Regions from separate parts of the Vibrio algivorus genome, predicted to be linked through region 1. Evidence: predicted binding sites of a transcription regulator. Region 1 holds the regulator's gene; each other region holds the start of a gene.
The links. Region 1 encodes CRP, which controls carbon source genes, mostly activating them, when cyclic AMP is high. Its sites were predicted from a motif close to TGTGANNNNNNTCACA; they were not measured.

Region 2: the regulator CRP is predicted to act here: its motif matches at 2,970-2,985, upstream of recB (exodeoxyribonuclease V subunit beta).
Region 3: the regulator CRP is predicted to act here: its motif matches at 4,653-4,668, upstream of nagE (N-acetylglucosamine-specific PTS transporter subunit IIBC).
Region 4: the regulator CRP is predicted to act here: its motif matches at 1,601-1,616, upstream of pyrG (CTP synthase).

Annotation. Positions count from the first base shown of each region.
Region 1 covers NZ_BSPV01000005.1:142,318-150,470, reverse strand. The annotation lists gene QQJ93_RS08965 (ABC transporter ATP-binding protein) at 1-518, shown strand, start outside; gene QQJ93_RS08960 (TIGR02444 family protein) at 518-979, shown strand; gene QQJ93_RS08955 (DUF3187 family protein) at 993-1,976, shown strand; gene QQJ93_RS08950 (YheU family protein) at 2,003-2,218, shown strand; gene QQJ93_RS08945 (phosphoribulokinase) at 2,301-3,170, shown strand; gene crp (cAMP-activated global transcriptional regulator CRP) at 3,413-4,045, shown strand; gene QQJ93_RS08935 (aromatic amino acid transport family protein) at 4,742-5,947, opposite strand; gene pyrE (orotate phosphoribosyltransferase) at 6,175-6,816, opposite strand; gene rph (ribonuclease PH) at 6,955-7,683, opposite strand; gene QQJ93_RS08920 (YicC/YloC family endoribonuclease) at 7,841-8,153, shown strand, end outside.
Region 2 covers NZ_BSPV01000006.1:58,631-66,783, reverse strand. The annotation lists gene recC (exodeoxyribonuclease V subunit gamma) at 1-2,721, shown strand, start outside; gene recB (exodeoxyribonuclease V subunit beta) at 3,082-6,768, shown strand; gene recD (exodeoxyribonuclease V subunit alpha) at 6,768-8,153, shown strand, end outside.
Region 3 covers NZ_BSPV01000009.1:253,451-261,603, forward strand. The annotation lists gene QQJ93_RS13565 (cation:proton antiporter family protein) at 1-1,248, opposite strand, end outside; gene nagC (DNA-binding transcriptional regulator NagC) at 1,341-2,555, opposite strand; gene nagA (N-acetylglucosamine-6-phosphate deacetylase) at 2,557-3,693, opposite strand; gene nagB (glucosamine-6-phosphate deaminase) at 3,707-4,510, opposite strand; gene nagE (N-acetylglucosamine-specific PTS transporter subunit IIBC) at 4,784-6,343, shown strand; gene glnS (glutamine--tRNA ligase) at 6,551-8,153, shown strand, end outside.
Region 4 covers NZ_BSPV01000006.1:166,468-174,620, forward strand. The annotation lists gene pyrG (CTP synthase) at 1-1,516, opposite strand, end outside; gene mazG (nucleoside triphosphate pyrophosphohydrolase) at 1,731-2,531, opposite strand; gene relA (GTP diphosphokinase) at 2,627-4,843, opposite strand; gene rlmD (23S rRNA (uracil(1939)-C(5))-methyltransferase RlmD) at 5,032-6,408, opposite strand; gene barA (two-component sensor histidine kinase BarA) at 6,688-8,153, shown strand, end outside.

The DNA of each region.
Region 1 (8,153 bases):
ATATGCGTCAAGCATTAACGATGGCATTACAAACCTTTGAAGGGGCAATGGTCATTGTCAGCCACGATCGTTACTTATTGCGCGCTACGACCGACGACTTATACCTTGTCGATGCCAAACAAGTTGTCCCTTTCGATGGTGATTTAGCGGATTACTACAAATGGCTGACCGAACAACAAAAACAAGATAAGAAAGATGCACAGCCAGAGACAAACTTAGAGCCTAGCCAAAATAGCGCCGCGGCACGTAAAGAACAAAAGCGCCTAGAAGCTGAATTACGCAAACAAACTGCACCAATTCGCAAAAAGCTGACACAACTCGAAGCAAAAATGGACAAACTAGGCGAGCAATTAGCGGATGCCGAACAACAACTTGGCGATGTATCACTCTATCAAGATGAAAACAAAGCTAAACTTACCCAAGTATTAACATTGCAAGCCAACAGTAAAGCTCAATTAGAAGAAGTTGAGATGGAATGGATGGCACTACAAGAAGAACTGGAATCACTGAATCCCTAATGAACCAATATAGACCTCTACCTTTAACCTTCGAACGCTTATGGCAATTTAGTTTGCAGCATTATGGCGTACGTGAAATTAAGGAAGCCTGCCTAGTATTACAAAATAGGTATAAAGGTAAGGTCAACCTAGTCTTGTTATTAAAATGGCTTGATGAACACGAATTAAGTCTAACTGAAGAACAATGGCTGCAATTAGATAACGCTATTGAGCGAACCGAACCTTTATTACAGCAATTTCGTGATTACCGACGAAAAGTAAAACCTCATTTACCGGATACGCTTTACCGTGAATCGCTACAATTTGAATTACAGTTAGAACGCCAGCAACAAGCTGATTTGGTGCATTGTATTAACCTGCTTGATTTGTCTCCAAGAACCGGCCAACCAATGACTCATGTCTATTGTCAAAAAATTGGCGCTCAACGGTTATCTCAAATTTTTTATAGCGCTGAAAAGTAAAGGGATCAAAACCATGTCTCCGCTACAGCACTCCATGTTAATACTATTCGGCTTACTATCACTGCAAGTACATGCGACAAACTCAGCGCCAGATAATTATACTGATTTCGGACCATTATTGACCTTAACCCAGGCACCAATCCCAGCCATGGGCTTATCATTGAAAACTCGTGATGCCTTTGGTTGGGAAAAAGGCACTCTTGAAGTATATGGTCAAGGCACGGTATCAAGCGTATGGGCTGATGGAGCGGATTATATCGCTGATTACTATCAAAATGATGTCAATATCGGGTTTATTTACGCGCCTGCCGACGATTGGAAAATCGACGTTAACTATTTATATCGCTTTGCCGGCAATAACAAACTTGATGGCCTAGTGAACGGTTTTCATGATGCACTCGGATTAGATGATAATGGTCGGCACGATGTCGATAACGATCGCTTTTATATTAAAAACAAAAAAACGGGGACTACGCTTGAGGACTTTCAGGGCGATACATTAAATAATGCATTAAACCTGTATGTTGAAAAAACAGTATTCGAAACTAAACGCCAAGCACTATCACTAGGTGGCGCACTGTATTACAACAAAGTATTTAATGGCAACTTCGCTCAATCCTCTTTCGAGCAAGCCATTCAATTGAACTACGCTTTTTACTTAACCGATGCCAACCGTTTTTATACCAGTGTCAACTTTGTCCATCATGATACTGATAGTATTGATCTAGTTAATTTACGTGAATTCACCACCAATGGCAGTATAAGCTATCAATACTTATTCAATGAGCGACATTCCATTTTAGCGGAATTTAGAATGCAACAAGGCGCAACTCATAACGATGAAAATGAATTAAGTATGGTTAGCTTTGAACCGATTGTCGGCTATCGTTACAGCCTCGGGTTTGCAGCAGTTGAATTCTCCTTTACTGAAAATGTCATCAACAGCGATAATTCTGCTGATTTTTCACTGACCCTTGGCTATCGTCAACGTTTTTAACATTCCCATAATTAAAGGCCACATCAATGATCATTCCATGGCAAGACATCGATCCTGACACCTTAGAGAATCTTATCAAAGAATTTATTTTACGTGAGGGCACCGACTACGGTATGCAGGAAACCTCACTTGAAACCAAAATAAAGCAGGTCAAAGGGCAGTTAAAGTCTGGCAGTGTAGCCATTGTCTTTTCTGAGCTGCATGAAAGCGTGGATATTAAACCGATTAATGAATTGAATTAGAGTCAATACGCACCACTATTTATTCTTGCCAGTCATTCCTCTACACTGTCATTCAAAATATAAGTCGAAAGAAAGGATTATCATGTCGGCAAAACATCCTATTATTGCGGTAACGGGCTCTTCTGGTGCGGGTACCACCACTACCTCAGAAACCTTCCGAAAAATGTTCAATATGATGGATATTAAAGCGTCTTGGGTAGAAGGTGATAGCTTCCATCGCTACACTCGCCCCGAAATGGACGTTGCGATCCGTAAAGCCAAAGAACAAGGTAAACACATCAGTTACTTTGGCCCTGAAGCCAATGACTTCCCTGCTCTATCTGAATTCTTTAATCAATACGGTAAAAATGGCAGCGGCAAAGTTCGCCGTTACTTGCATAGCTTTGATGAAGCTGTCCCTTATAACCAAATGCCCGGTACCTTTACTCCATGGCAAGACCTACCTGAAAATACCGATGTATTGTTTTATGAAGGCTTACATGGTGGCGTCGTCGATGGCGATGTGAGTGTTTCTAAACATGTGGATTTTTTGATTGGCATGGTGCCGATTGTAAACCTTGAATGGATTCAAAAGTTCGTCCGTGACACCCGTGATCGCGGCCATTCACGAGAAGCCGTGATGGATTCGATTGTTCGCTCAATGGACGACTATTTAAATTACATTACACCGCAGTTTTCTCGTACTCACATCAACTTTCAGCGCGTACCCACTGTCGATACTTCCAACCCTCTTAATGCCAAGGGCATACCAAGTTTAGATGAAAGCTTTGTGGTGATTCGCTTACGTGGGATTAAAAACGTCGACTTCCCATATCTACTGTCAATGATTGAAGGCTCATTCATGTCACGCCATAACACCCTTGTAGTGCCTGGTGGCAAGATGAGTTTTGCAATGGAATTAATCATTCAACCACTGCTTCATCAGCTAATCGAAACAGGCAAAATCGCCTAAAAGTGTTACTCAGAACACACTTAGTGACTAGTCTGTGACACTGAACACAATTTAAAGGTGAAAAACCCCATAGTTACCCGATCAAAGTCAAGAAATCCGACCTAGAAAGGGGTAGTATAAATGCACAACTGCAACACGACTTGCAGCAATAACAATTAACACCTATTCTATTTGACCAGTTTAGCCGGTCTCAGGATGAATGACTCAAAACTGAGCAAGCCTTGTAGAGGAAGTAACAAATTATGGTTCTAGGTAAACCTCAAACAGATCCAACATTAGAGTGGTTTCTATCTCACTGTCATATTCACAAGTACCCATCAAAAAGTACTTTGATCCACGCTGGTGAGAAAGCAGAAACTCTGTATTACATTGTTAAAGGGTCTGTGGCAGTATTAATCAAGGATGAAGAAGGCAAAGAGATGATCTTGTCTTACTTGAACCAAGGTGACTTCATTGGTGAATTAGGTCTTTTTGAAGAAGACCAAGAGCGCACCGCTTGGGTTCGTGCAAAATCTCCTTGTGAAGTTGCAGAAATCTCATTTAAGAAATTCCGTCAACTTATCCAAGTTAACCCAGATATTTTGATGCGCCTTTCTGCCCAAATGGCAAAACGTTTGCAAATCACTAGCCAAAAAGTTGGTGACTTAGCATTCCTAGACGTAACAGGTCGTATCGCTCAAACACTCCTTAACCTAGCAAAACAACCCGATGCAATGACTCACCCAGATGGCATGCAAATCAAGATCACTCGTCAAGAGATCGGTCAGATTGTAGGCTGTTCACGTGAAACTGTTGGCCGTATCTTGAAGATGCTAGAAGAGCAGAACCTGATTTCTGCACACGGTAAAACTATCGTGGTATACGGAACGCGTTAAGCCTTTACATCGCGTTGAGTCGTATAAGAAAACCAAAAGCCACTGAATGGTAAGTTCAGTGGCTTTTTTGTTAGGTTTCTAGGTGCTAGTCCCTAGTTTCGCTTCGCTGCTAGAAAAAGCGAAAAGATTATCGAAAGCATCATCTTAAGTGCTGTTCTCATAAATTTAAACTAACAAAGTGAGCGTTGACGTAGTGATGATTTTTGCAGCGAATTGTTGTCACGACAACCTAGGGCGCTTCGAGTCTCAAGGATAAAGAGACAAGCGGATACAAAAAATAAACCCCGTCATCCTGAATAGTGAGGCACGAACGTAGTTCAGGATCTCCTACCGCACATTACTCACCAAAGAAATAGTCCAATCTCAGCACGCTTTGGGAGATCCTGAACTGCGCTCCTACGTCGCTTTTCAGGATGACGATTACCATTTAATAATACACTCGCTGTTACACGAAACAGGTGACTAGCCCGAAAAAACATCATTCCAGACGAGCCTTAGCGAGAGCGGGAATCTCATGCCGCGCGCTGTAAACTATTATGAGCTTAACGATTCGGCGCGCTTTGAGTAAATCCCCTATATTCTTCTTCTAGGAACTAGGAACTAGGAACTAGGAACTAGGAACTAGGAACTAGGAACTAGGAACTAGGAACTAGGAACTAGGAACTAGGAACTAGGAACTAGGAACTAGGAACTAATTTACCCTATCGCCGGCAACACTCCAAGACTAATCATCACCTGCACTACAATAATCACCACACCAGCTGCTAGCGTTAGCATTAGAGCTGGCGTCCCACCAGAGACGGTGAAGTCTTGTTTATCTTGGTGTTGTGCACGAGATTTCATCACCATCGTCACCGGCAATAAAATAGCGAGTATCGCCAATGCAATCGCCGCATAACCTAGAGCCATGATAAAGCCTTGTGGATAAAACAAAGCAAAACACAGCGGTGGCAAGAAGGTCACCACCGCAATAACAACACGGCCACCTTTACTTTGGTTTTTATTCAAGCTGTCGCCTAAAAATTCAAATAGCCCTAAACTCACCCCGAGGAAAGAAGTAATTAATGCTAAATCAGCAAACACTGAGACCACTTGAGAAATAACCGAGCTATGAATCACTTGAGATAAAGTACCGACTAATGCCGTTACATCACCGGCTTGAGATAATGTCGCTTGGTCAACCACCCCTAGCGTGGCCAACTGCCATAAAATATAAACCACTAGCGGCAATAAAGAACCGAGAACCATTACCTTCTTCAAAGCTTTCATGTCGAGATTTAAATAGCGAACTACCGCAGGGATACTGCCGTGAAAACCGAAAGAGGTAAAAATCACTGGCAATGCAGCAATAATCAGGCCTTTTTCTAATGGCATATTAAGTAGATGAACCGCTTGAATATTAGGCGTTAAGAAGAACAGCATGACCGCCATGGCAATCAATTTACAGGTGAATAGCACGCGGTTTACCCGATCCACTGATTGAGTACCAAACGTCACAATCGCCGCAATAATAATGGTAAAAATCAGCGTTCCAATACCATTAGAAACATCAATAGCAAACCAATTATGTAACTTGGCATTAAACTGACCACCGCCACCAGCGATATAAGCTGCACATAGCGCATAAAAAAGGAACAACATGGCAAACGTTGCAACCCATTTACCTTTGTCACCCAAAAACTGTTTCGCTAACGTGTGTAGAGTGGCATCGTAATCGGCATGTTGGTGCAGCTCTAGCATCAGCAATGCGGTATACGCCATTAAGGCCCACATACCAATCATGATGATTAAAGAAGTGCTAAAACCTAAGCCTGCCGAAGCAATTGGCAACGCCAACATACCTGCGCCTATTGTCGTGCCAGCAATAATCAAAGTACTGCCTAAAATCTTTGAACTACTCATCTGCTTTTTCTTTTATTGTTTTACGGAATATTAAGCTGACACATTACCCAGTTTCTAGCAGTAAATCGAGGTTACAAAATACAAAATTGATTAAATATTCTGCAAATCTACCTAAAATGACGTTTTTGTTATGGTGTATATAAAAAGTTACACACTGTAAATAAAAATAAACCCCATGACTAAGATAGCCACAGGGTTAGATCGATTAAGAGTGTTAATTGAAAAAATTAAATACCGTATTGCTCACGATAAGCTTTTACTGATTCTAACTGCTGAGCGTTATCACCTTTTTCTTCAAGATAAGTCACCAGATCACCTAGGCTAATGATCGAAATGACTGCGCAACCGAAATCACGCTCCACTTCTTGAATCGCAGACAATTCACCTTTGCCTTTTTCTTGACGGTCAATCGCGACCAATACGCCAGCTAAATCAGCGCCATTAGCCTTAATGATTTCCATCGACTCACGAATCGCGGTACCTGCAGTAATCACATCATCGACCAACATAATACGGCCTTCAAGTGGATTACCAACTAAGTTACCACCTTCACCGTGGTCTTTCGCTTCTTTACGGTTAAAGCAGTATGGTGTATCAATTTCATGATGATCCGCCAGTGCTACCGCGGTCGTCGTTGCAATAGGGATACCTTTATAAGCTGGGCCAAATAGCACATCAAATTCAATGCCTGAATCCGCTAAAGCAGCAGCATAAAAACGACCTAAACGAGCTAAATCACGTCCAGTATTAAATAAACCGGCATTAAAGAAATATGGGCTAATGCGGCCAGATTTTAAAGTAAACTCGCCAAACTTCAGAACTTCCTTTTCTAAGGCAAACTCAATAAATTCACGTTGATATGCTTTCATAAAATATCTCTATTTAATCTCTAGTTCTTAGTTTCTAGTCACTAGAGGGTTTCATCTTCAATTTCAGCTGTAATGAACATAACAGACTCAAACTATACTCAAAAAAATAGCCCCTCAATGAGGAGCTATAAAAACAAACTATTCCGCCAGAGTGGCTTTCTGGACTGCGATAATATCGTTGATGCCTTTTTCGGCTAAATCCAATAATTGGTTCAACTCTGTACGAGAAAACGCTTCGCCTTCTGCGGTACCTTGAACCTCAATCATCTTACCTTCTTCGGTCATTACGACGTTCATATCGGTATCGGCAGCAGAGTCTTCTACATACTCTAAATCACATAATGCATGCTCGCCTAAAATTCCCACAGAAACCGCGGCAACATGACACTTCATTGGGTTCTTTTTCAATTTACCTGAAGCGACTAGTGATTGAATTGCATCGGCCAATGCCACACTTGCACCCGAGATAGAGGCAGTACGTGTACCGCCATCTGCTTGAATCACATCACAATCAACCGTGATCATCATTTCGCCTAGTACATCCAAATCGACGACAGCACGTAAACTACGCGCGATTAAACGTTGGATTTCCATAGTACGACCGCCTTGTTTACCGCTGGCGGCTTCACGACGGTTACGCGTATGAGTCGCACGAGGCAACATACCGTATTCAGCGGTGACCCAACCTTTACCTCGGCCTTTTAACCAACCTGGTACTTTTTCTTCAACACTGGCATTACACAATACTTTGGTATTACCAAATTCCACCAATACTGAACCTTCAGCATAAGCCGTATAGTTACGAGTCATTTTAATAGGACGAACTTGATCAGCAGCGCGATCATTTGGGCGTAAACTTGAAGACATAAAGAAATACCTGATTAGCGATAGAATTGGGGGCCGATTATAACGATCTTGCCATCAAAAAGCGATCTTGACGTTGCGAGTTTACTCATTTTCGCCATGACTTGTGCTAACATGAGCGACAGAAAATTATCCATATTCTCGCTTTTAGGAAAGTCTAATGATCTACAGCATGACCGCTTATGCCCGTAAAGAAATCAAATCTGATTGGGGCAACGCAGTGTGGGAAATCCGCAGTGTCAACCAACGTTACCTAGAAACGTACTTCCGCCTACCAGAGCAATTTCGCGGCCTAGAGCCAATCTTACGTGAGCGTTTTCGTAAGCGTTTAGCACGCGGCAAAGTGGAGTGTCACCTACGTTTTGAAGCCAACTCAAAAGCGCAAAGCGATCTTAACATTAATGAAGATCTGGCCAAGCAAGTGATCAAAGCGGCCAATCAAGTGATGTCTCTAACCGGTGAAGAGTCTCGTA
Region 2 (8,153 bases), on a different contig from region 1:
TCATCGGCTTGGCTAAAAGGTTCTATTGAACAAAATGCGCTAACAGAATCTGAAACCTTGCATATCAAAGACGCGGTGGGGAATAGCCTACTTGCTTCAATGGGTAAATTAGGTCGCGATAATCTGTATTTATTATCTCAGCTGGAAGCTAATGAAATTGATGCCTTTATTGAAAGCAAACCGGATAATTTATTGCATGCGATTCAGCAGGATATTTTAGAGTTACGCGAGCACCAAGATGACGAATTATCCGCGACGACAAGTCGTTATAAGCCAGTGGTTGCACTAGATGATACTTCAATACAATTGCATGCTTGTCATAGTCCAATGCGTGAAGTTGAAGTGCTGCATGACCGTTTATTGGCGATGTTTGATGCCGATCCGGACTTAAACCCGCGCGATATTATTGTGATGGTAGCGGATATTAACGCTTACAGTCATGCGATTCAGGCCGTATTTGGGAATAGTGCTGGTAATGCCTCTGGTGAGCGCTATATCCCTTATTCGATTTCTGACCGCAGCGTTGATCAAGAAAACCCAATTCTACTTGCCTTTATGCGCCTGATGTCGTTACCAATGCGCCGTTGTCAGGCAACTGAGTTGCTTGAGTTATTAGAAGTTCCAGCGGTGATGCAGCGTTTTTCGATTAGTGATGATGAGTTTGAACGAGTCACACAATGGATCCAACAAGTAGGCATTCGTTGGGGGTTAGATGAGAAAACCGCACCACAATTTGAACTACCTAGTCATAAGCAAAACACTTGGTTATTTGGTATTGAGCGAATGTTACTCGGCTATGCTATGCCAGAATCGGCCGGCTTGTATCAAATGGGTGAGCAGCAGATTGCCGCCTTTGATGAAGTGCAAGGCCTAGATGCAGAGCTTGCTGGTAAATTAGCGAGTTTTGTTAGCTTATTACAGCAATATCGCGACTGTTTATCTCAAGCACAGTCGTTTTCTAATTGGCAGCAATATTTGTTGTCGATGCTAGAAGACTTTTTTTTAGTAGAGATAGAAGGCGAGGTCGTGCTTGGCTCAATAAGAGAATGTATTCAACAACTCAGCCAACAATTACATGATGCTGGTATTTCTCAAGATGAAAAGATTTCTCCGCAAGTGCTCGAACAATATCTGAAAAATCACCTTTCGAATGCCAGAGTCAGTCAGCGCTTCTTAGCCGGGCAAGTGAATTTTTGTACCTTGATGCCAATGCGTTCCATTCCTTTTAAAGCAGTGTGTTTGCTCGGGATGAATGATGGTTTGTATCCGCGTAGTGTTGCGCCAGAAGGCTTTGATCTGATTAACGGACGTACCCGCCATGGTGACCGATCTCGTCGAGATGACGATCGTTACTTATTTTTAGAGGCTTTGTTATCTGCTCAGCAGTATTTATATATCAGTTATGTAGGCCGTTCGATTCAAGATAACAGCGATAAAGAGCCATCAGTGCTGGTGGCGGAATTATTGGAATATTGCCAACAAAACTACACGCTTTCTCAGCATAAAGAGTTACCAAGCGATCAATCTGGTCATGCGTTAGTGGAACATTTAACGCATATTCATCCTTTAGTGCCTTTCAGTATCAAAGCGTTTGATGGTAGTGATGCCGCGCTCGCGAGTTATGCTAAAGAATGGTTGCCAGCCGTACAGCAAGCGAGTCAGCAGCCAGCAAGTGAAACTCAGACACTGCCATTTATTCAGCCACTAGAGCCTTATTATTTACAGTTGGATAAAGAGGCCAACGGGCAATATTGGCTTGAACTGCAAGAATTGCTACGTTTTTGGCGCTTGCCAGTGAAGTACTTCTTCAATCAACGTTTAAAGAGTTATTTAGATATTAGTCCATTATCGGTCAATCAAATTGATGATGAACCTTTTGTCATTAATGGCCTTGATAATTACTGGTTTGGCGAAAATTTACTTGAACAATGGCTGCAATCACCAGAGCCTAACTTAGAAAACTTTGAGAGTTGCGCTAAAGCGTATTTGCAGCAGTATCAAGCGAAAGGGCAATTGCCGATGTCGGGCTTTGGTGAATTGGCCTCACAAAGCTTATTAGCAAATATCCAACCTTTAGTTTCCCGCTTATTGCCTTATCTTGCCGAACCTAAAGCCGATGTGGAGATCGCTATTGAATTTGAATTAACGCTAGGTGGTGGCAAACAAACCCATCACCTAGCAGGTTGGCTGACAGGGCAATATCAACGAGGTATGTTGCGTTATCGGAGTGGCGGAATTCACAGTGCGAATTTATTAGGCTACTGGCTTGAACATTTATGCTTAAACGCAAGTGGGCACTCACTCTCTAGTCACTTATTTGGTGTGCGAAAAGGTAAGGTTCAGCAGCTTGAGTTACAACCGTTAAGTTCAGAACAAGCCAAACACTATTTAAAATCTTTACTGGAAGCCTACTATCAAGGTATGGATGAACCCTTGTGGTTTGCTCCAAAATGCGCTTTTGCTGGTATAGAGCAAGGTTATGATAAGCAAGGACAATGGCTTGGTTTTGAGGATGAAGACGTTAGACAAAAAGCTTATCAAGCAATGGAAAATACCTTTAACGATAATTTTGTTTCGCTAGGAGAAGGTAGTGATCACTATATTCAACGAGTTTGGAAAGAGTGGGATCGCGAGCTTGCTGAATCATTACTTCAAAAAGCGCAGCAATGGTTATATCCACTGATGGAACATTGCCAAGATCTTAGTGATGATGACTCGTGATGAATAAGCATGTGAATGATTCAGAAAAAGAAATGCCGCCAGCAAGTCATTATAGTGTAGGGCGCTTGCTGGGCGGCGGAGAGTCGAGGTGATCGTTTTGTTTCTGTCTACTTTTTTATCATTAGCAACACTGAGTTAGGAACAATGCCGGTAACGTAAGTAGATCGTTATTAGACGGGTATTACTTTATAAGCCATTGGCCGTGGCCCGATATGGCCGGGATAGTAAGCTGAACATGGCATAAAAAATGTGAGTACATTCTCACAATCTGTTTTGTTTTGCTGTCCAAGACAATTCATGGCGCAAAGTGAGAAATGCCTCACGAAATATCAACGAAGAATTCTAATTAGGACAAAGTTAATGGCGCAATCTCTCAACAGTATGACTTTTCCACTGCATGGTGCTCGCTTAATTGAAGCGTCTGCTGGTACTGGCAAGACGTTTACCATTGCAGCATTATATTTACGTTTATTGCTTGGGCACGGCAAAGATGGCGCGGCACATCAAATACCATTAACCGTTGATCAAATTTTAGTCGTAACTTTTACCGAAGCGGCCACCGCAGAGCTGCGTGGTCGAATTCGCCAACGTATTCATGAAGCTCGTATAGCGTTTTCTCGTGGTGAAACCACCGACCCTGTACTTGAGCCGCTCTTGGCTGAAACGGAAAATAAACAATCGGCAATTGAAATATTACTGCAAGCTGAGCGTCAAATGGATGAAGCGGCGATCTTCACTATTCATGGTTTTTGCCAACGAATGCTCACCCAAAATGCCTTTGAATCGGGGAGTCGCTTTCAAAATGAATTTGTCACTGATGAAAGTCAGTTAAAATTACAGGTGGTAAGCGATTACTGGCGTCGTCATTTTTATCCGTTGCCGACGGTATTGGCCGCGCAAATTCAATCGTTATGGAGTAGTCCTGAGCAGCTATTAAGTGAGGTTGGTCACTACCTGTCAGGCCCAGCGTTAAGTTTTCCGAACATTAAGCTAGATGTCGATTTACCGGTTCTTTATCAGCAGCACCTAGATCGTATTGAAAAGGTGAAGTTGCTTTGGAATGCCAGCCGTAACGATCTGTTTAGATTGATTGATGATTCGGGCATTAAGCGTAACCCATACAATAAAACTCGTCTTCCAGCTTGGTTAGATGAAGTGCATGACTGGGCGGCTAGTGAGCGAATTGATGGCCAAATTTGCGATAAACTAATTCGTTTTGCACAAAGCACGTTAACTTCTGCTACTGATGCTAAAAAAGGTCCAGTCGCTGAAAATGCTGCATTTGTGGCGATCGACGAATTGCTCGACAATCAGCCTGAATTTGATCTGATTTTTAAATATCAAGCGATCCAAGGTTGTCGTCTGTTATTAGCACAAGCGAAACAGCGTCAAGCACAACTGTCTTTTGATGATCTACTCAGTCAGCTTGAGCAAGCGATAGTACAAGATCAAGACGGTTTATTGACTAGCCGTATTCGTCAACTTTATCCAGTGGCCATGATCGATGAATTTCAAGATACTGATCCGCAACAATATCAGATTTTCCGCCAAATCTACTTAAATGCGCCACAAACCGGTTGGTTTATGATTGGTGATCCTAAGCAGGCAATCTATGGTTTCCGTGGCGCGGATATTTTTACCTATATTCAGGCACGTAATGAAGTAACGGAACATTACACCTTAGACACCAATTGGCGTTCAAGTGAAGCGGTGATCCAAGGGGTAAATGGCATTTTCAGTTTTGATGATAGGCCATTTCTCTACGATGATGATATTCCGTTCCTTCCAGTGAAAGCGAGCCCAAAAGCCGACAATATGCATTGGACGATAAATGGTAAAACTCAACCGGCGATTGGTTTATGGCTATACCAACCTGATGCTAGCCAACCTGTTGCGGCGCAAGATTATAATCATCAGATGGCTGAGTACACCGCTTATCAAATTCATTATATTTTGAGTGCTTCCCAGCAGCAACAAGCACAATTTTTTGATAAGAAATCTCAAGCGCATCCGATTCAAGCCGGTGATATTGCGGTGCTAGTGCGTACGGGGCGAGAAGGTAAATTAATTAAAGAAGCATTGGCTAATCAAGGAATTGCCAGTGTTTATCTTTCCAATCGGGACAGCGTGTTTGATAGTGAAGTCGCACAAGATGTATTGCGATTACTGATGGCAGTGGCCAGCCCGAGTGATGAATATTCATTGCGCGCGATTCTTGCCAGTGATTTGTTTGCTTTGAATATGGCGCAACTTGATCAGTTTAATCATGATGAAAATGCTTGGGAAAGCGTAGTCAATGAATTTGAGCAGTACCATCAACTATGGCTAAAGCATGGCGTTTTACCAATGATGCGCGCAGTGATAAGCCAAAGACAGATTGCCGAGCGTTGGTTATTAGAAACTCATGGTGAGCGCAAGTTAACTGACTTACTGCATTTATCCGAATTGGCGCAACAAGCCAGCTTATCTTTAGAAGGGGAAAGTGCACTTATTCGTTGGTTGGCCGAAAATATTGAACAGAACGATGGCGAAATTAGCGAGCAAATTCAACGTTTAGAATCTGAGCGTAACTTGGTGCAAATTATTACTATTCATAAATCAAAAGGTTTGGAATACGACTTAGTATTTCTACCGTTTGCTAATAATTTTAAAGCCGCCAAAGTGGCCAAGTATTATCAAGCCGATAAGCAGCAGACTATTTTAGATTTATCCAAACCCGATGACGGTTTAGCGTTGGCAGAAAAAGAACGCTTAGCCGAAGATCTGCGTTTGCTTTATGTTGCACTTACTCGTGCAGTGTACGGTTGCATTATTGGTCTTGCCCCCTTGAAAAAAGGTAACAGTAAAAAGGATGAATCGACCGCTCATTTAAGTGCGCTTGGCGCGATCCTTCAGCATCATCAAGCCAAAGAAAGTGCTGGTTTAATGGTAGCGTGTCAGCAATTGGTCAACAATGTGACGAGCGTTGAGATGTTGGACTTTCCACAACAACCAAGCGAGCGTTTTTCACCGATTCAAACAGAGCAGCCTAACTTGCAAGCCAAACGCTTCGGTGCTTCGATTGATCGCCAATGGCGTATGACCAGTTATTCAAGTCTGGTTAAACAAGGTCACCATGTCGCGCATAACCAAGGTGAAGCTGCTGATTTTGATGCGGCGATTGATGCTCAAAAGCCGATAGATTCTGATGCAGAGGAAAATAACAGTGTAAAAAGTAGTAGTGAGCTAGAGCCTATCTCGCTTACTGAATTGACTGAGGAAAATAGTGTCGATCCTTGGTCGATGTTTGAGTTTCCACGAGGTGCAAGACCTGGTACTTTCCTGCATACGATTTTCGAAGAGATCGAATTTACCGAGGCAGCAACCAGCCCAGAAAACACTCAGATCATTACCGAACTATTGCAACAAGAGCAATATGATCTGCGCTGGTTACCTGCGATTCAAGCGATGATCACTCAAGTAATGCAAATACCTTTAGATGGTGATGGACTGCGCTTAGGGGATAAAGACTCAACTCAAAGGTTGGTGGAAATGGAATTCTTACTGCCGGTTGAATCATTATTATCTAGTCAGCTTAACCGCTTGGTAAAAGATCATGATGAACTGTCAAAAGTTACTGGTGATTTAGGGTTTATGCCGACGAAAGGTATGTTGAAAGGCTTTATTGATTTAGTTTTTGAGCATCAAGGTAAGTATTACATTTTGGATTGGAAATCGAATCATCTTGGTTATTCGATCGAAGATTATCATCCTGACAACCTTAATCACGCCATGATTGAACATCGTTATGATTTTCAGTATCAAATTTATGCTTTAGCGTTGTACCGTTTCTTAAAGAGTCGGATTGCTAATTACGATTATCAGCAGCATTTTGGTGGTGTGTATTATCTGTTTTTACGTGGTTTTACTGCGAAACAAGATAGTAACCAAGCTCGCCAAGATGAGGGAATAGATGACATCCCTCCTTTATACGGAGTATTTTCAGCTAAACCAAGCGAGGCTTTCTTGCAGCAATTTGACCGCTTATTAGATGGAGAGTTGGCATAATGACCCAGACCATGCAATCGTCAACTGCCGTTGACAATTCAGCACTAGACCTGTTGCTATCACTTGAAAAACTGAACGCAATTCGTGCGATTGACGCCCAGTTTGCTCGCTTTATCCATCAACAATGTTTGTTAAGCCATCACGACGCTAGCCTAAAACTTCGTCAACAAGCGGATCATATCGCGCTACTTTCTGGTCTTGTCAGTTATGAATTTGGCCGTGGTCATATTTGTTTACGCTTAAATGAACTGAATATTCACGAGATCTTATCTTTACCTTTTTGGACTCGCCAATATCCAGAGTTAATAAGCCGTTTTGCTGATGTATTATCTCAATTACAAAGCATAAATTGGTTAACGTTGGTCGAGAAATATGCTGCACAATCTGGTGCAGTGATTGGATTAGCACAAATTAGTCAAGCCAGTTTACAACCACTACCGCTACCATTGCCATTAGTGCTTGAACAAGATCGCCTGTACTTAACTCGCTATTGGCATTATGAATCACGAGTGGCGGATGGCTTTATGGCACGAGCGAAAACATTAAGCATTGAGCCAAATGCGTTTGCGGCGATGAAACAATCGCTCGATGAATTATTTTCTCGTGATTACCATTATCTTTGGGATGGTTTACAAAGTGGTGAACATGTTAGTTTGATTGAACGTCAGCGTTTGGTGTGTGAAATGCTCGATGTCGTACAAACTGATGGGCTAGATTGGAACCGCATTGATGCCGTGGTAACTCAAGCGCAGCAAGTTGAACAGCTTAATGAACTTGATACCTTAGTGCCTTTATCTGTGTGTTTGAACTGGCAAAAAGTGGCTGCGGCTGTGGCGTTAACTCGCCAATTTTCTGTGATTTCTGGAGGACCGGGAACCGGTAAAACTACTACGGTTGCCAAATTGTTGGCTGCATTAATTACTCAATCTCAGCAGCGATTAGTTTCACAGCAATCATCTTCACAAGCATCGAGCACCAAACAAGTACCCATTATTAAATTAGTGGCACCAACTGGTAAAGCCGCCGCGCGTTTGACGGAGTCAATTGGGTTGGCTATTGAACAATTACCAGTCAGCGATGAGATCAAAGCTATGATGCCGGCGCATTCCAGTACTATCCATCGTTTGTTAGGCGCTAGACCCAATACGGTTGAGTATAAATACAATCAATCGAATCGATTACATTTAGATATCTTAGTGGTCGATGAGGCTTCTATGGTCGATTTGCCTATGATGTTCCGGTTGCTGCAAGCGTTACCGAGTCATGCTCGTTTGATCTTACTTGGTGATAAAGACCAATTAGCTTCGGTTGAGGCTGGGGCAATTCTAGGCGATATCTGCCAGTTTACTTCGTTAGGCTATCAAGCTGAGTTTAGCCATATTCTT
Region 3 (8,153 bases), on a different contig from region 1:
TTCTACCCCCAAGCTGATTTTGCCATAACGGGTACGAATTTCATCGTAAGCACCAGTACCAATACGGCCCATTCCTAAGATCAGCACCTGTGCATGACCCGGGTTAATACGCTTATCTTTTAAGTGTAGCTTTTCATCCGCTTGCTCTCTTAACCAATGTGACGTATAGCGGTAAATTTTATGGCTTATATTATTGATTGGGGCAGCGATAATGAAAGATAAAGAAACGGCCATAGCAATCGCGATCATCATTTCACCCGGTAACCAACCGAGTTTATAAGCAATGCCAGAGACAATCAGTCCAAACTCGCTATAGTTCAATAAGGTCAGCGAGGCAAGTAGAGAAGTGCGTACTCGGAACTTAAACAAGTTTATGACCACGTAGTACAGTGCGCCCTTAATTGGCAATAGGCAAAGCAATAGTAGAGCAAGAATAAAGCCATCTAGAGTAGGAGCATCAGATAAACCTATATTTAAGAAAAAGCAGACTAAAAATAACTCTTTAATGTTAAAGAGAGATTTAGATAGTTCAGATGCTTTGTAGTGACCAGCCAGTAACATGCCTAAAATTAATGCACCTAAATCTGCCTTCATTCCAACGAGTTTAAAAAGACCAGCTCCCATTACGAGTGCCATAAAAAATCCGTATAAGACTAGCATCTCGCCATGGCCACACTTGTCTAGAATTTTGTAAAAAAGAGGGCGAAGAAAAGGAAGAACAAAAAGCGCTAGCGCATACCATTCAGGTAGTTTACCTGTCGAGATAGTGAGGAAAAGAACAGCAAAAATATCCTGCATAACCAAAATACCAATTGATATGGTGGCAAAGGTTGAGTTCATGCTGCCTTTTTCTTCTAAACTTTTAATCGCAAATACGGTACTGGAAAAAGATAGTACAAAGCCAAGTAACAATATTTGAGTGGTGTCAATATCGCTAAACAGGCTAATCCCGATAGTTTTTAGACCGAGCAGGGCTAAAGTAAAGAAAGCAGTTGATAGTACATTATGCAAAGTAGCACTAGCCCAAATTTCTTTAGCAAGTAAGGTTTTGACATCTAGCTTTAGCCCGATGGTAAAGAGTAGAAGAGTGACGCCTAAATCGGACAATGTAGTAATGGTTTCATTGCTAACAAAGCCTGCATATTGCAAGGAAAATCCTGCAATTAAAAAACCGACTAATGGTGGAAGGTTGCATTTGAGCGCGATGAAGCCGGAAACAAAAGCGGCGATAATAAGCAAAATATCCATGTATTCCTTTCTCTAAAATAAAAAACGGGTATACCAATAGGTATACCCGTAGGAATTATATACATAACTGTTAAAAAATATTGCTATTTATCTTACTCACCCAGTAATTTTTGCAGTAGCACACCATTAAGCATTGCGCGTTTGATCATGGCGAATGCCCCGATGGTAGGTTGTTCATATAGTTTAGATTCTACTATCGGCAGGTTTTTGTGAAACGTAGCGAGTGAGTGGCTTTCAATATTTCGTTGAATGGCATGAAAGATAATATCTTTCGATTTAACCAGTTCACCTGCGATGATGATTTTTTGTGGATTAAATAAGTTAACTGTCATGGCGATGGCTTTACCTAGGTAGTGTCCAACACGGATAAGTGCTTGGCTAGCTAAGTCATCTCCTTGATTTGCATGTTCACAAATCACACTCATAGTGAGTTTATCTACATGGGATAAGCTTGATGGAAAACCTTGATCAAGGCGTGATTGTACATGAGCAATAATAGCAGGGTTGGCGGCAATGGTTTCTAAGCAACCAAAATTACCACATTGACAGCGATCGCCTAGTGGTTCAATTTGTACGTGGCCGATTTCCCCTACGTTGCGGTTAGACCCTAAGAATACTTGGCCGTTAACTATGATACCTGCACCAGTACCGCGGTAAACACTCACTAAGATTGAATCTTGGCAGTCACGACTTGCTCCAAAATAATGTTCAGCCAGAGCTAATCCTCGAATATCGTTACCGACAAAGGTTTCAACTTCAAATGTATCGCTTAATAATTTACCCAAAGAAAGATTATCGATTTCGGTATTCGGCATGTATTCAACTACCCCAGTTTCAGGGTTTACTAAGCCAGGAAGAGTGACACCGATAGCAATTAATTGCTCGATAATATCTTTGTTCTGATTGAGGAATGCTTTGGTATGTAGAACTAAACCATCAAGTAGATCTTGTTGTTTATCGTACTTAAAAGAGGCGTGATGATTAGCAAGTTCATGACCACTTAAGTCATAGATACTTAACTGGATATAATCTCGTCCTAAACGAATAGCAATCGAATGGAAAGGCGTGGTTTCTGTGGTTAAAGAAATAGCGCGTCTCCCCCCAGTAGAGGCTTGTTGCGCTACTTCTTTAATTAATCCTCGTTCAAGTAGTTGGCGAGTGATCTTAGTGACACTGGCGGGGGCTAATTGGCTAACATCGGCAACTTGTATTCTCGAAATTGGACCTTGTTGGTCAATTAGGCGATATACTGCCGCGCTATTAAGTTGTTTAACTAAATCTACATTACCAATTTGTCCGCCATTCATTCTATGTCTGCTCGTATTGTCCGTTAACAATCGTCGCTTTTACCTTGAAGTCACGATCAAACACAGTTAGGTTTGCGACCATTCCCGGTTTGATTTCACCAAGCTGTCTCTCTACACCGATTGCTCGGGCAGGATAAAGCGTGGCCATTCTCAGTGCTTCGTCTAAAGCGATACCTACATGTTCAACCGTATTTTGTACGGCTTCAATCATGGTTAAAGCTGAACCACCAAGTGTGCCATTTTCATCAACACACTTACCATCTCGGTAATATACTTTCTTACCAACAAAAATAAAGTGATCCATGTCAGCTCCTGCTGGAGCTGTGGCATCCGTCACTAATACTAGCTTATCACCTTTGATTTTATGGGCAATTCGGATGTTGGCATAGTCTACATGGAAGCCGTCAGCAATAATACCAGCATAAACTTCAGAAGTGTCGTAGATTGCACCAACAACACCTGGTTCACGTCCAACCATTGGAGTCATCGCATTGAAAAGGTGAGTTGCAAATGTAATACCATTAGCAAAACCTTGACGAGCCTCTTGGTAAGTTGCGTTAGTGTGACCGATAGAGACAACGATACCAGCATCTCTTAAGCGTTGGATATGCTCAGGTTCATTTTGCTCAGGCGCTAAGGTTACCTTGGCAATGACATCGTGGTTATCACAGATTGTTTGAATCATTTCATCATCTGATTTGCGAATAAAGTCAGGTCGATGGATGCCTTTTTTCAGAACATTAAGGTAAGGACCTTCTAAGTGTAGCCCCAAAGATTGGTTCTGGTAGCGTTGCTGATATTCACGAGCTGCCGATATTGCTTGCTGCATATCTTCGTCAGATGACGTAATTAATGTTGGCAAAAAGCTAGTACAGCCAGATTTTAAATTCGCTTTATGCATGATGTGCATAGTATCGGCGGTGACTTCGTCATTTAACATTACGCCGCCGCAGCCATTTAGCTGTAGATCGATAAAACCTGGACTAAGATTTGTGCCCTGTAGATCGTAAGTCTCTATCTCTTTTGGTAGTTCATCTATTTTAACAATAGATTGAATTTTACCTGCATCCACTAACACAGCGTGATCTATAAGTACGTCATGGCCTGTGTAGATTTTTGCATTTATCAGAGCATACATAGTAGGCATCCTCTTATTTCAAATTCTTAATATTTTCTGCTTCAAGCTCTTTAAAGTATTTCACTGTTTTTACTTTAAGTTCTTGAGTTGAAGGGTCATCACATACAATGACTGATTTTGCATGCAGTTGTAAGGCAGACACTGTCCAAAGATGATTGACTGATCCTTCTACTGCCGCTTGTAAAGCAAGAGCTTTATTGTGGCCTGTGATCAAAATCATAACTTCTTCAGAATCTAATAGAGTACCAACTCCGATAGTTAGCGAATACTTTGGTACTTGACTAATATCACCATTGAAGAAGCGTGAATTAGCGATACGTGTATCTTCGGTCAGTGTTTTGATTCGAGTACGTGAAGATAGGGAAGATGCAGGTTCATTGAATGCAATGTGGCCATCGTTACCTACACCACCCATGAATAAGTTGATACGTCCGTAGGACTTGATTTTATCCTCGTAACGTTTGCACTCAGCCTCATGGTCATCAGTATTACCATTTAACAAGTTGATGTTTTTTTCTTGAATATCAATATGGTTGAAAAAGTTTTCATACATAAATGAACGGTAAGATTCAGGGTGATCAGTTGCTAATCCAACATATTCATCCATGTTAAATGTCACAACGTGCTTAAAACTTACCTCACCAGCTTTATGCAGTTTAATTAATTGCTTATAGGTATTTAGAGGTGTGCCACCAGTCGGTAAACCTAGAACAAAAGGTCGGTCTTCAGTTGGGTTGAACTTATTGATTTTATTTACAATATGGCGAGCTGACCATAGGCCAACTTCATTTGCATTATCGAGTGGAATTAGTCTCACAGTACACCTCTAATAGAACAAAAACTAAAGTTGAGAATAGGATATTCATTTCATTATTTTGCATGATAAAATAAGTTTTGGAAACTATCTAGTATAAATAAGATAAATCCTTCACAAGAATTACGCAAACTAGCAAATAACTCTTGATAAAGATCACAAATAACAGGGTTTTAATTTGCGGACTAAAATTAATTGAATAGACTGTCGATGTACTAAATTCTTTAAGAAAAATAAGTAATACGAATTTTACCAATCCTATAGGGGGGAATTACGGTGAATATACTTGGATATGCACAAAGACTAGGTAAAGCGTTGATGCTACCTATTGCAACATTACCTGTTGCAGCGCTTTTACTTCGTCTAGGTCAACCTGACCTGTTAGACATCGCATTTATGGCATCAGCCGGTAATGCTATTTTCAGCCAATTACCTTTACTATTTGGTTTAGGTATTGCAATTGGCTTATCTAAAGATGGTGCGGGCGCGGCTGGTTTAGCTGGTGCCGTTGCTTACTTTGTATTAACCGCGACAGCGCAACAAATTAATGCTGAAGTTAATATGTCATTCTTCGGTGGTATCTTCGCAGGTATCATTGCAGGGCACTGTTATAACGCATTCCATGCTACACGCTTACCTGAATGGTTGGCTTTCTTCTCTGGTCGTCGTTTAGTTCCAATTATGGCGGGCTTAGTTGCTTTAGTAGCTGGTGCTGTTTTCGGTGTGGTTTGGCCGATGGTTCAACACGGACTTGATGTTTTAGCTCATGGTATTTCAACGTCTGGCGCAATTGGTCAGTTTATTTACGGTACATTGAACCGTGCGTTAATTCCTGTTGGTCTTCATCATGTACTTAACTCTTACTTTTGGTTTGGTATGGGCTCATGTCAAGAAATCATGGTAACGGCTTCTGGTGCGTTCTCTAATATTCACCAATTATGTGTTGATCCTGCGGTTGCTAAAACATTAGTGGTAGGTCAAGAGCACACATTCACATTTAAAAATGCAGTAACTCCAGAAATCACAGCTGTTGTTGATAGCGTGAAAGATGTTGTTAAAACGGGCGACTTGAACCGTTACTTCGGTGGTGACAAATCTGCTGGTGTATTCATGAATGGCTTCTTCCCAATCATGATGTTCGGTCTTCCTGGTGGTGCTTTAGCTATGTACCTAGCAGCTCCGTCTGAGCGCCGTGGTCAAGTTGCTGGTGCATTGTTCTCAGTTGCTTTCTGTTCATTCCTAACGGGTATTACAGAGCCTCTAGAGTTCATGTTTATGTTCCTAGCTCCTGGTTTGTATGCGGTACACGCAGTATTAACTGGTTTATCTCTAGTGGTTGCTAACATGTTTGGTACGCTACATGGCTTTGGTTTCTCTGCAGGTCTAATTGACTTTGTATTGAACTGGGGTCTAGCAACTAAACCAGTAACATTACTACTAATCGGTTTAGCATTCGGTGCTGCTTACTTCTTTATCTTCAGTTTCCTAATCCGTGCGTTCAACATGAAAACGCCTGGTCGTGAAGACGAAGAAGTGTCTGCTCCTGCTGATAAGTCAGAGAAACCTTCTGGTGCAGTTGCACGTCAATACCTAAAAGCTCTAGGTGGCCACGATAACGTGACTACGATTGATGCCTGTATCACTCGCTTACGCCTAACATTGAAAGATCGCTCTATCGTAGATGAAGCGGTATTGAAAAAGCTTGGCGCAAAAGGTGTTGTTAAGTTAGGTGAAAATAACCTACAAGTTATTCTTGGCCCACTGGCTGAAATCGTTGCAGGTGAGATGAAAGACATCCCAGCTTCTGATGATTTATCGGATGTTGTTCTACCGTAATCGGTAATCAACATATCTAATAAAAGGCTCCCGTTGTGGAGTCTTTTTTTATCTTGTAGCAAAAGTAAAAGCGTGAATTTTGGGTGCTTGGAAGACTTTTGGTCTTTTTGAGAAAGAAAATATCACTTCTAGTTGTGTAAAGGGCTAGAATTGTGGATCATTAGCCCTAATTATAAAAAGACTCTTATATTTATTGAGGTACTATCGATGAGTGAAGCTGAGGCTCGACCATCTAACTTTATCCGTCAAATTATTGATAAGGATTTAGCGGACGGCAAACACACTGGGATCCATACCCGTTTCCCACCAGAACCTAATGGCTATCTGCATATTGGTCATGCTAAGTCTATTTGCTTAAACTTTGGCCTGGCGCAAGATTACCAAGGGAAGTGTAACCTTCGCTTTGATGATACTAACCCAGCGAAAGAAGACATTGAATACGTTGAATCAATCAAACAAGACGTGAACTGGTTAGGTTTTAATTGGGATGGCGAGATTTGCTACTCATCTAACTATTTTGATGCGTTATATGGTTACGCTGTTGAATTGATTGAAAAAGGTTTAGCTTATGTCGATGAGCTGACTCCTGATGAAATTCGTGAATATCGTGGCACTTTAAAAGAGCCTGGGAAAAATAGCCCATATCGCGACCGTAGTGTTGAAGAAAACTTATCCTTATTTGAAAAAATGCGTAAGGGTGAATTCGAAGAAGGTAAGGCTTGCTTACGTGCTAAGATCGATATGGCATCTTCGTTTATCGTAATGCGTGATCCTGTGCTTTATCGTGTGCGTTTTATCAATCACCATCAAACAGGGGATAAGTGGTGCATTTATCCAATGTATGACTTTACTCATTGTATTTCCGATGCGTTAGAAGGTATTACGCACTCACTATGTACGTTGGAATTTCAAGATAACCGTCGTTTATATGACTGGGTTTTAGAAAATATCACGATTGAAACTCAGCCTCATCAGTACGAATTTAGCCGTTTAAATTTAGAATACACAGTAATGTCTAAGCGTAAGCTAAATCAATTAGTTACTGAGAAATTAGTGAACGGTTGGGATGACCCTCGTATGCCAACGATTTCTGGTTTACGTCGTCGTGGCTTTACTCCGGGGTCTATTCGCGAGTTTTGTTCACGTATTGGTGTCACAAAGCAAGATAATATGATTGAGTTTAGTTCACTTGAAGCATGTATTCGTGAAGACCTAAATGAAAATGCACCGCGTGCGATGGCGGTACTCGATCCTGTCAAAGTCGTGATTGAAAACTTTGAAGGTGAAGAAGTATTGACGATCGCTAATCACCCAAATAAACCTGAAATGGGCAGTCGCGAGGTTCCCTTTACACGTGAAGTGTGGATTGAAGCGGATGATTTTCGTGAAGAAGCAAACAAGAAATACAAACGTTTAGTTCTTGGTAAAGAAGTTCGTCTACGTGGTGCTTACGTGATTCAAGCTAACCGTATTGAAAAAGATGATCAGGGCAACGTGAAGACGATTTACTGTACTTACGATCCAGAAACCTTGGGTAAAAATCCAAGTGATGGCCGTAAAGTAAAAGGTGTTATCCACTGGGTTTCTGCTGATAAAGGTTTAGAGGCTGACGTTCGTTTATATGACCGTCTTTTTACTGTGCCAAACCCTGCAGCGGCGGATGATTTTGCGGCGACTATTAACCCTGAGTCTTTGGTTGTCAAGAAAGCCTATGTTGAACCAAGCTTAGCCGATGCTGAAGCAGGTGTCGGTTTTCAGTTTGAGCGTACTGGCTACTTCTGTGTTGATGCAAAAGATTCTTCTCCAGAAG
Region 4 (8,153 bases), on a different contig from region 1:
GGTTCGGGTTTTCAATCACTTCCACTAGTTTCTTATCAGCCGAAAGACCGGACACTTTCAGACCTGCTTTCTCAATTTGAGGACGCAAGTTATTGTTCACTTCGTAACGGTGACGGTGACGCTCATGAATTTGAGTATTACCGTACAACTCGTACGCTTTCGTGCCTTTTTCTAGGTGACAAAGCTGAGAACCTAGACGCATAGTACCACCTAAATCCGATGCTTCAGTACGCTCTTCAACGTTACCTTCTTTATCTACCCATTCAGTGATTAATCCAACCACCGGGAATTTTGTTTCTTTATTAAACTCAGTTGAGTGTGCACCTTCCATACCCGCAACATTACGCGCATATTCAATCAGTGCCACTTGCATACCTAGGCAAATACCTAAATATGGAACTTTGTTTTCACGAGCATATTGAGCCGCAAGGACTTTACCTTCCACACCTCGGTCACCAAAGCCACCCGGTACTAGAATTGCATCGATGCCTTCAAGTAACTCAACACCTTTAGACTCAAGATCTTGAGAATCAATATATTTAATATTAACGCTTAAGCGATTTTTCAAGCCTGCGTGTTTTAATGCTTCGTTAACCGATTTGTACGCATCTGGTAATTCAGTGTATTTACCTACCATACCGATAGTCACTTCACCGGTTGGGTTCGCTTCTTCGTAAATCACTTGTTCCCATTCGGTAAGGTCAGCTTCAGGAGCGGTGATACCAAAACGAGTACACACTAGGTCATCTAAGCCTTGCGCACGAATCAGTTGTGGGATCTTATAGATAGAATCCACATCTTTCATTGAAATTACTGCTTTTTCTTGCACATTACAGAATAGTGCAATTTTCTTACGTTCGTTAGCCGGAATGATACGATCGCTACGACAAACTAAAATATCGGGTTGAATACCAATAGAAAGTAACTCTTTTACAGAGTGCTGAGTTGGCTTAGTTTTCACTTCACCTGCCGCAGCAAGGTAAGGAACTAAAGTTAAGTGCATGAATAATGCATTCTCACGACCAACCTCAACCGCTAGCTGACGAATGGCTTCCATAAACGGCAATGATTCAATGTCACCTACCGTACCACCAACTTCAACGATAGCGATATCATGACCTTCAGAGCCAGCAATGATGCGATCTTTGATTGAGTTTGTGATATGAGGAATAACCTGAATGGTCGCACCTAGGTAGTCACCTCGACGCTCTTTACGTAGAACATCTTCGTAAACACGACCCGCCGTAAAGTTATTACGTTTGCTCATCTTGGTACGAATGAAACGTTCGTAGTGACCAAGATCGAGATCGGTTTCAGCGCCATCTTCAGTAACGAATACTTCACCATGTTGAATCGGACTCATTGTGCCCGGATCCACGTTGATGTATGGATCTAGTTTCATCATGGTCACTTTAAGACCACGAGCTTCTAAAATCGCTGCAAGTGATGCTGCTGCAATACCTTTACCTAGAGAGGATACGACCCCACCAGTAACAAAAATGTAATTTGTCGTCATGCTTAACCTGAAATTGGTTGAATGAGGGAAATGGATTTCTTCTGGACGGGATGAAAATATACCAGAACCCCTTTTCCGCTACAACGTGAAATCTATCACACTCGATTAATTTATTTCTTGCTTCAAATCAATTTAGCTACCTCAGCAAAGAAAGCCACGTGTTACAGGTAGACAATATCTATATAAAACAATCAATAAGCATCAAAAGTGTTCGCTATATTCTTTTTTCTGCTAATTTTACGTTTTCCCACTGAATATCAAGTTCTTGCAAAGAGCAATCGGTCAATGATTTACCTTGCCCTGAGATGATTGATTCAACCCCTCGAAAACGACGCTCGAATTTCTGGTTTGCTTTAGCCAATGCTACTTCAGGGTCTTTGCCTAAATGCCTAACTAAATTGACCGTCGCAAACATCAAGTCGCCTAACTCTTCTTCAATACGTTGCTCGTTTTTATCAACCTGTAGAGCTTCTTCCATGACCTCATCAATTTCTTCATGAACCTTATCGACTACTGGGCCTAAAGTTCCCCAATCAAAGCCGTATTTAGCACATTTCTTCTGCAATTTATTGGCTCTTGATAAGGCTGGTAATGCTTTCGGTATAGAGTCTAGAATACTTTCTTCTACTTTGCCTTGCTGTAATTTTTCGTTTTGCTTTTCTTGTTCCCAACGAGCATTCAACGCATCCTCTGTTTCAATATTTTCATCTGCAAACACATGAGGATGGCGGCGTATTAATTTCTCGTTGACCCCATTCACCACATCATCAAAATTAAACAATTTCTGCTCGTTGGCCATCTGGCTATAAAAAATCACTTGAAACAGCAAGTCTCCTAACTCTTCTTGTAGGTTATTCCAGTCTTGATTGTGAATCGCATCCACTACTTCATAAGTTTCTTCTATGGTGTGAGGAACAATAGATCCAAAGGTTTGTTTTTTATCCCAAGGACAGCCATTTTCAGGATCTCGTAACTGCTGCATGATGGATTTGAGTTGTTCTATGGGTGATATCATGGTTTTCTCTTTATGTTCTTTCTAATAGCGGTGAGATTCAGATAGTAAAACACCGCTTATAAGGTTAAGCGGTGTTGATATTGGCACTGATTCGGTTATTTCAAACGCTTCACTCTTAATACATCTTTAAGCTGTTCAATCCGAGCAATAATTCGCGATAAAATCTCGACGTTTTGAACTTCTAAATTAAAGTCCATTATCGATATTTGACGTTTGTAATCAGTACGGCCATTCATACTGCTAACTTTCAGCTTCTCATTAGCAAACAATGCGGTGATATCTTTAAGTAACCCACCACGCTCTAGAGCTTCGATTCGAATTGTCAGAATGTACAACCCAGTAAAGCCACTTCCCCATACCGTTTCAATGATACGTTCTGGCGCGTGGTGTCTTAATTCTTCAAGCTGCTCACAATCGGTACGATGCACTGAGATTCCTCGACCTTGGGTAATATAACCACAAATTTCATCACCTGGTATCGGTTGGCAACAACGGGCCAAGTGGTTCATGAGGTTATCGACCCCTTGCACCACAACCGCATCTTTACGAGGGCGGCTTTGTTGCGCCACTTGTGATTCTTGCAGTTTCGCCAGTGCTTGTTGATCTTCTTCTTCCGCTGTTGGCTTATTGACTAAAGCGTTGATGTGATTCACGACTTGGTTAATACGTAAATCGCCACTGCCAATTCCAGCATATAGCTCATCAGGAGTGTTCACGTTAAAACGTTTTAAAGCGTACTGCTGGGCATCTTTTAACGTCGCTCCAATTTTTTGAAGTTCAGCTTCAAGAATATCTTTACCCGCTTCTAAGTTTTTCTCACGGCTTTGCTTTCTAAACCAAGCATTGATTTTGGCTCGTGCACGACCTGAATGCACAAACCCTAAATTAGGATTGAGCCAATCACGAGATGGGTTAGGCTCTTTTTGAGTAATAATTTCAACTTGATCGCCCATCGCCAGTTTATGAGTAAACGGAACAATGCGTCCGCCTACTTTCGCGCCGATACAGCGATGACCGACTTCAGAGTGAATATGGTAGGCAAAATCTAGTGGCGTTGCCCCCATAGGCAAATCAACCACATCACCACGCGGCGTAAAGGCATATACACGATCATCAAACACTTGGCTGCGTAATTCATCCAGCATTTCGCCAGAATCGGCCATCTCTTCTTGCCAATCGATCAGCTTACGTAACCAAGTGATTTTCTCATCATAACCACTACGGCCTGCCGAACTACCTTCTTTGTATTTCCAGTGCGCGGCAACCCCAAGTTCAGAGTCTTCATGCATTTGCTTGGTACGAATTTGGATTTCAATGGTTTTGCCTTCTGGACCAAGAACTACAGTATGAATAGATTGGTAACCATTGGGTTTAGGATTGGCAACATAGTCATCAAACTCACTAGGTAGATGCTTATATTTGGTGTGCACCATACCAAGGGCGGCATAACAATCTTGCAATTGGTCTGCGATAATCCTTACCGCTCGCACGTCGAACAACTCATCAAATGCAAGGTTCTTTTTCTGCATTTTACGCCAAATACTGTAGATGTGTTTGGGTCTGCCACTGACCTCTGCATTAATATTGGCCGCTTTCATATCTTTGGATAAATTGGTCACAAAATCATGAATATATTGTTCCCTGACAATTCGACGCTCAGAAAGCTGTTTAGCAATTTTTTTATAGATATCAGATTGTTGATAACGGAAAGCGTAATCTTCAATTTCCCATTTCAGCTGACCGATACCAAGTCGGTTAGCAAGCGGCGCATAAATATTGGCACACTCTTTTGCTGCTGCTTGACGAGTTTCATCAGGTTCATTTTTCACTTCACGCAAGTTACAAATACGCTCGGCAAGCTTTATGACTACGCAGCGAAAATCATCGACCATCGCTAATAACATGCGACGTACATTATCCACTTGCTCTGATGCTTCAGAATCATCAAGACTGACATTTAACTGGCCAATTGCGGCCATTTCTTCCACACCATCAATCAGTTTTACAATTTCTTTACCATACTTTTCAATTAAAGCTTCACGCTCAAATAATCCCGCCGTGACAATTGGAAAAAGCTGCGCTGCCAATAAAGTAGGTCGATCCATCGACAAGGTGATCAAAATTTCAATCATCTCGCGACCACGCCATAGCAGTAATGAACACTCTGAATGTCCGCTTAATAAGCTTTCACACTCTTGATAGACTTGCGTCAATTTATTGCTGGTCTTGCCATCTTGATGCAGACTTGCAATCCAAGATTCCAGTTCAAACTCTTCGTTCTTATTCAAATGTGCGCTTCTAACTGCGACCATTACACTATCCTGTTTATTTATCTAATCTTTAAAGGTGATGCTCATGCATATACGACAAATGGAGATTTTTTTTGTTCAATCATATACCCAAGTGACTTCAAGATGCAGAATCCAGAGCTATCATCCAAGTCTTTAGACAAGGAAGATTTATACGGAATGTAAACACCTTTCAAGTAAATCTATAACAATTAAAATAATTTCAGCTTCGTCGGCTTTTTATTCTTAAGATTCTTCTTGTCTGCTTTGGCGACTTTTTCAAATAGTGCCATTGATTCTAAATGACTGGTATGCGGGAACATATCGATCATACCTAGCTTTTTCAGCTGATAACCTTGTTTTTGTAGACTATGACTATCTCTGGCTAATGTCGCCGGATTACAGGAGACATACACTACGGTTTTAGCGCCTAAATCGGACATTTTATCAATAATGCCAGATGCCCCAGCCCTAGCCGGGTCGAGTAGTACTTTATCAAACGCCTTTTTAGCCCATGATGTTTGCGTGAAGTCTTGTTCTAAATCAGCTTGATAGAATTCTAAGTTATCTAAGTGATTAATTTGTGCGTTGGCTCTCGCCCTCTCGACCATAGCTTGAATGCCTTCAACGCCGACAACCGATTTAGCCTGTTGAGCTAACGTCAAACTAAAATTACCTAAACCACAGAATAAATCCAGTATGCGATCATTTTTAGTGACCTCTAACCATGAAATCGCCTGAGCGACCATTGCTTGGTTGACCGCTTGATTGACTTGGATAAAGTCTGTCGGCAGAAAATCAATTTTATTCCCTGTTTCAATGCATTGCAGAGGCGTACCACTTAAACAGTTTAGTTCACCACTATTTCCTAACAAGTAGATGGTCACTTCGTATTGTTGAGCAAACGTCAATAAGCCTTGCTGTTCTTGTTCGGTTAATGTCGCGGTGTGGCGCAACAGCAATGCTTTACGCTGTCCATCAAACACAACTTCAACATGCCCTAACGCTCGTGGGTTATCAAAGGCTTCTATCATGGACTTTATTTCAGGCAGTAACTCATTTAATACTGGCTCCAAAACAGGGCAATTCGTGACATTAGCAATTTGCTTACTGGACTTTTGTCTAAAGCCAAACTGTAATTGTTGTCGCTTACTATCGAACAACATACTGATGCGTGCACGACGTCGATACCCTATGCTCTTAGAACGGATAGTCTCATCCATAACAAGATTTGGTTGGGCAAATTTTGCCATTAAATGATACAAAGATGTGGTCTTATGAGTAATTTGATCATCATGATCCAAGTGCTGCATATTACAGCCACCACAAACTTGATAATGCGGACAAAAAGGGTCAACTCGCTGAGTACTCGCCTGTTGTATGTTGATTATTTTTGCGCGTGAATATTTGCTTTTGTCTTCAATCGGTTGAACCAATACTTTTTCTTGTGGTAGTGCGCCTTCCACAAACATCGGTTTATTATTGTAATACGCAATACCGGCACCTTGATGATCGAGCTTATCAATAGTCACCGTCTGGTGTTTTTGAGTATTGGTTGTATTTTTCTTGGCTTGGTAGAAATTGACCATTGGTGCAAAGTATCCATAAATATAAAAAGCATCATGCCTTTAAAGATGTCTTAATTCGTGATTATTCATAACAATGATTGTCGAACTGCGCCTAGTTGATTAAGCTAAAGGCACATTGGCGATAATCAGAGTTGCGTAGTGATAAAGTTCATCAAGCATTCAAAGCTCATTGGCGGTAAGAAACCTCTTAAAAACTTGGTTTCGATGAGTTTATCAATACAAGTAACACTCTCATTTTGCTATTTTCCCATATCCAGACAGGCTTGTAATTAAAGAATCATGACAAGGTATGGCTTGCGCGCCCGCGTAATTACATTAACGTTAGCACCGACACTGATCATTGGCTTATTATTAAGCACATTTTTCACTTTAAATCGCTATAACGATCTTGAGGCTCAGCTTATCACGTCTGGTACGGATATTATCGAGCCTTTAGCCATCGCCAGTGAATATGGCATGACCCAACAAAGCCGTGAAGCGGTACGTCGGCTGATCAGTTACGCCCATCGTAAGCACTCTGATATCGTGCGCAGTATTGCTGTGTTTGATACCCATCACGAACTATTCGTGACATCTAATTTTCACCCTAATTTTCAATCCCTTACTTTTGATAAAAGCAAACCTATCCCACTGCTTAGCTCGATAACTCAATCGCCAACAAATCCTAATTTAATGATCTTGCGCTCTCCTATCTTGGCGGAAGGTCAGTTTACCAGCCCAAGTGGTAAAGAAATTGCCCCTAATCAGGCCTTGGGTTATATCGCAATGGAGCTGGATTTATCATCATTGCGCTTACAGCAATACCAAGAAATCTTTGCAGCTTTAATTGTATTACTATTGGGTATGGGGTTATCAGGATTTTTTGCTTATCGATTAATGCGCGATGTTACCTTACCGATCTCTCATATGGTGAGTGTCGTTGATCGAATTCGACGTGGTCATCTCGATGTGCGAATTGAAGGTAAACTGCATGGTGAACTCGATACCTTAAAAAGTGGTATCAATGCCATGGCGATGTCACTGTCAGAATATCACGTTGAAATGCAACATAGTATTGACCAAGCCACCTCAGATTTACGTGAAACACTAGAGCAACTAGAAATTCAAAACATTGAACTGGATATTGCTAAGAAACGCGCTCAAGAAGCAGCCAGAGTTAAATCTGAATTCTTAGCCAATATGTCGCATGAATTGCGTACTCCACTAAATGGTGTCATTGGCTTTGCCAGACAAATGCTTAAAACTGAGTTAACCGCTAACCAAGTTGACTATCTACAAACTATCGAACGTTCTGCACAAAACTTGCTGTCTATCATCAATGACATATTAGACTTTTCTAAGCTAGAAGCAGGTAAATTACTGCTAGAAAACATTCCTTTCGATTTGCAAGAAACCTTAGATGAAGTGGTCAGTTTACAAGCAACTAGCGCCCATGAAAAAGGTTTAGAGATCACCTTAAACATTGATCCTAACATTCCTCAAGGCATCGTTGGCGACCCACTTCGTATTCAGCAAGTACTGACTAACCTAGTTGGTAATGCAATTAAGTTTACTGAACGTGGCAATATAGATATTGTTGCCGAGTTACGCTCGAGCAAAGATAAAAATGTCGAAGTACAATTTATGGTACGTGACACTGGTATTGGTATTTCAGAGCGTCAACAAGCTCAATTATTCCAAGCATTCAGTCAAGCCGATGCCAGCATTTCACGCCGATATGGTGGTACAGGTTTAGGGTTAGTGAT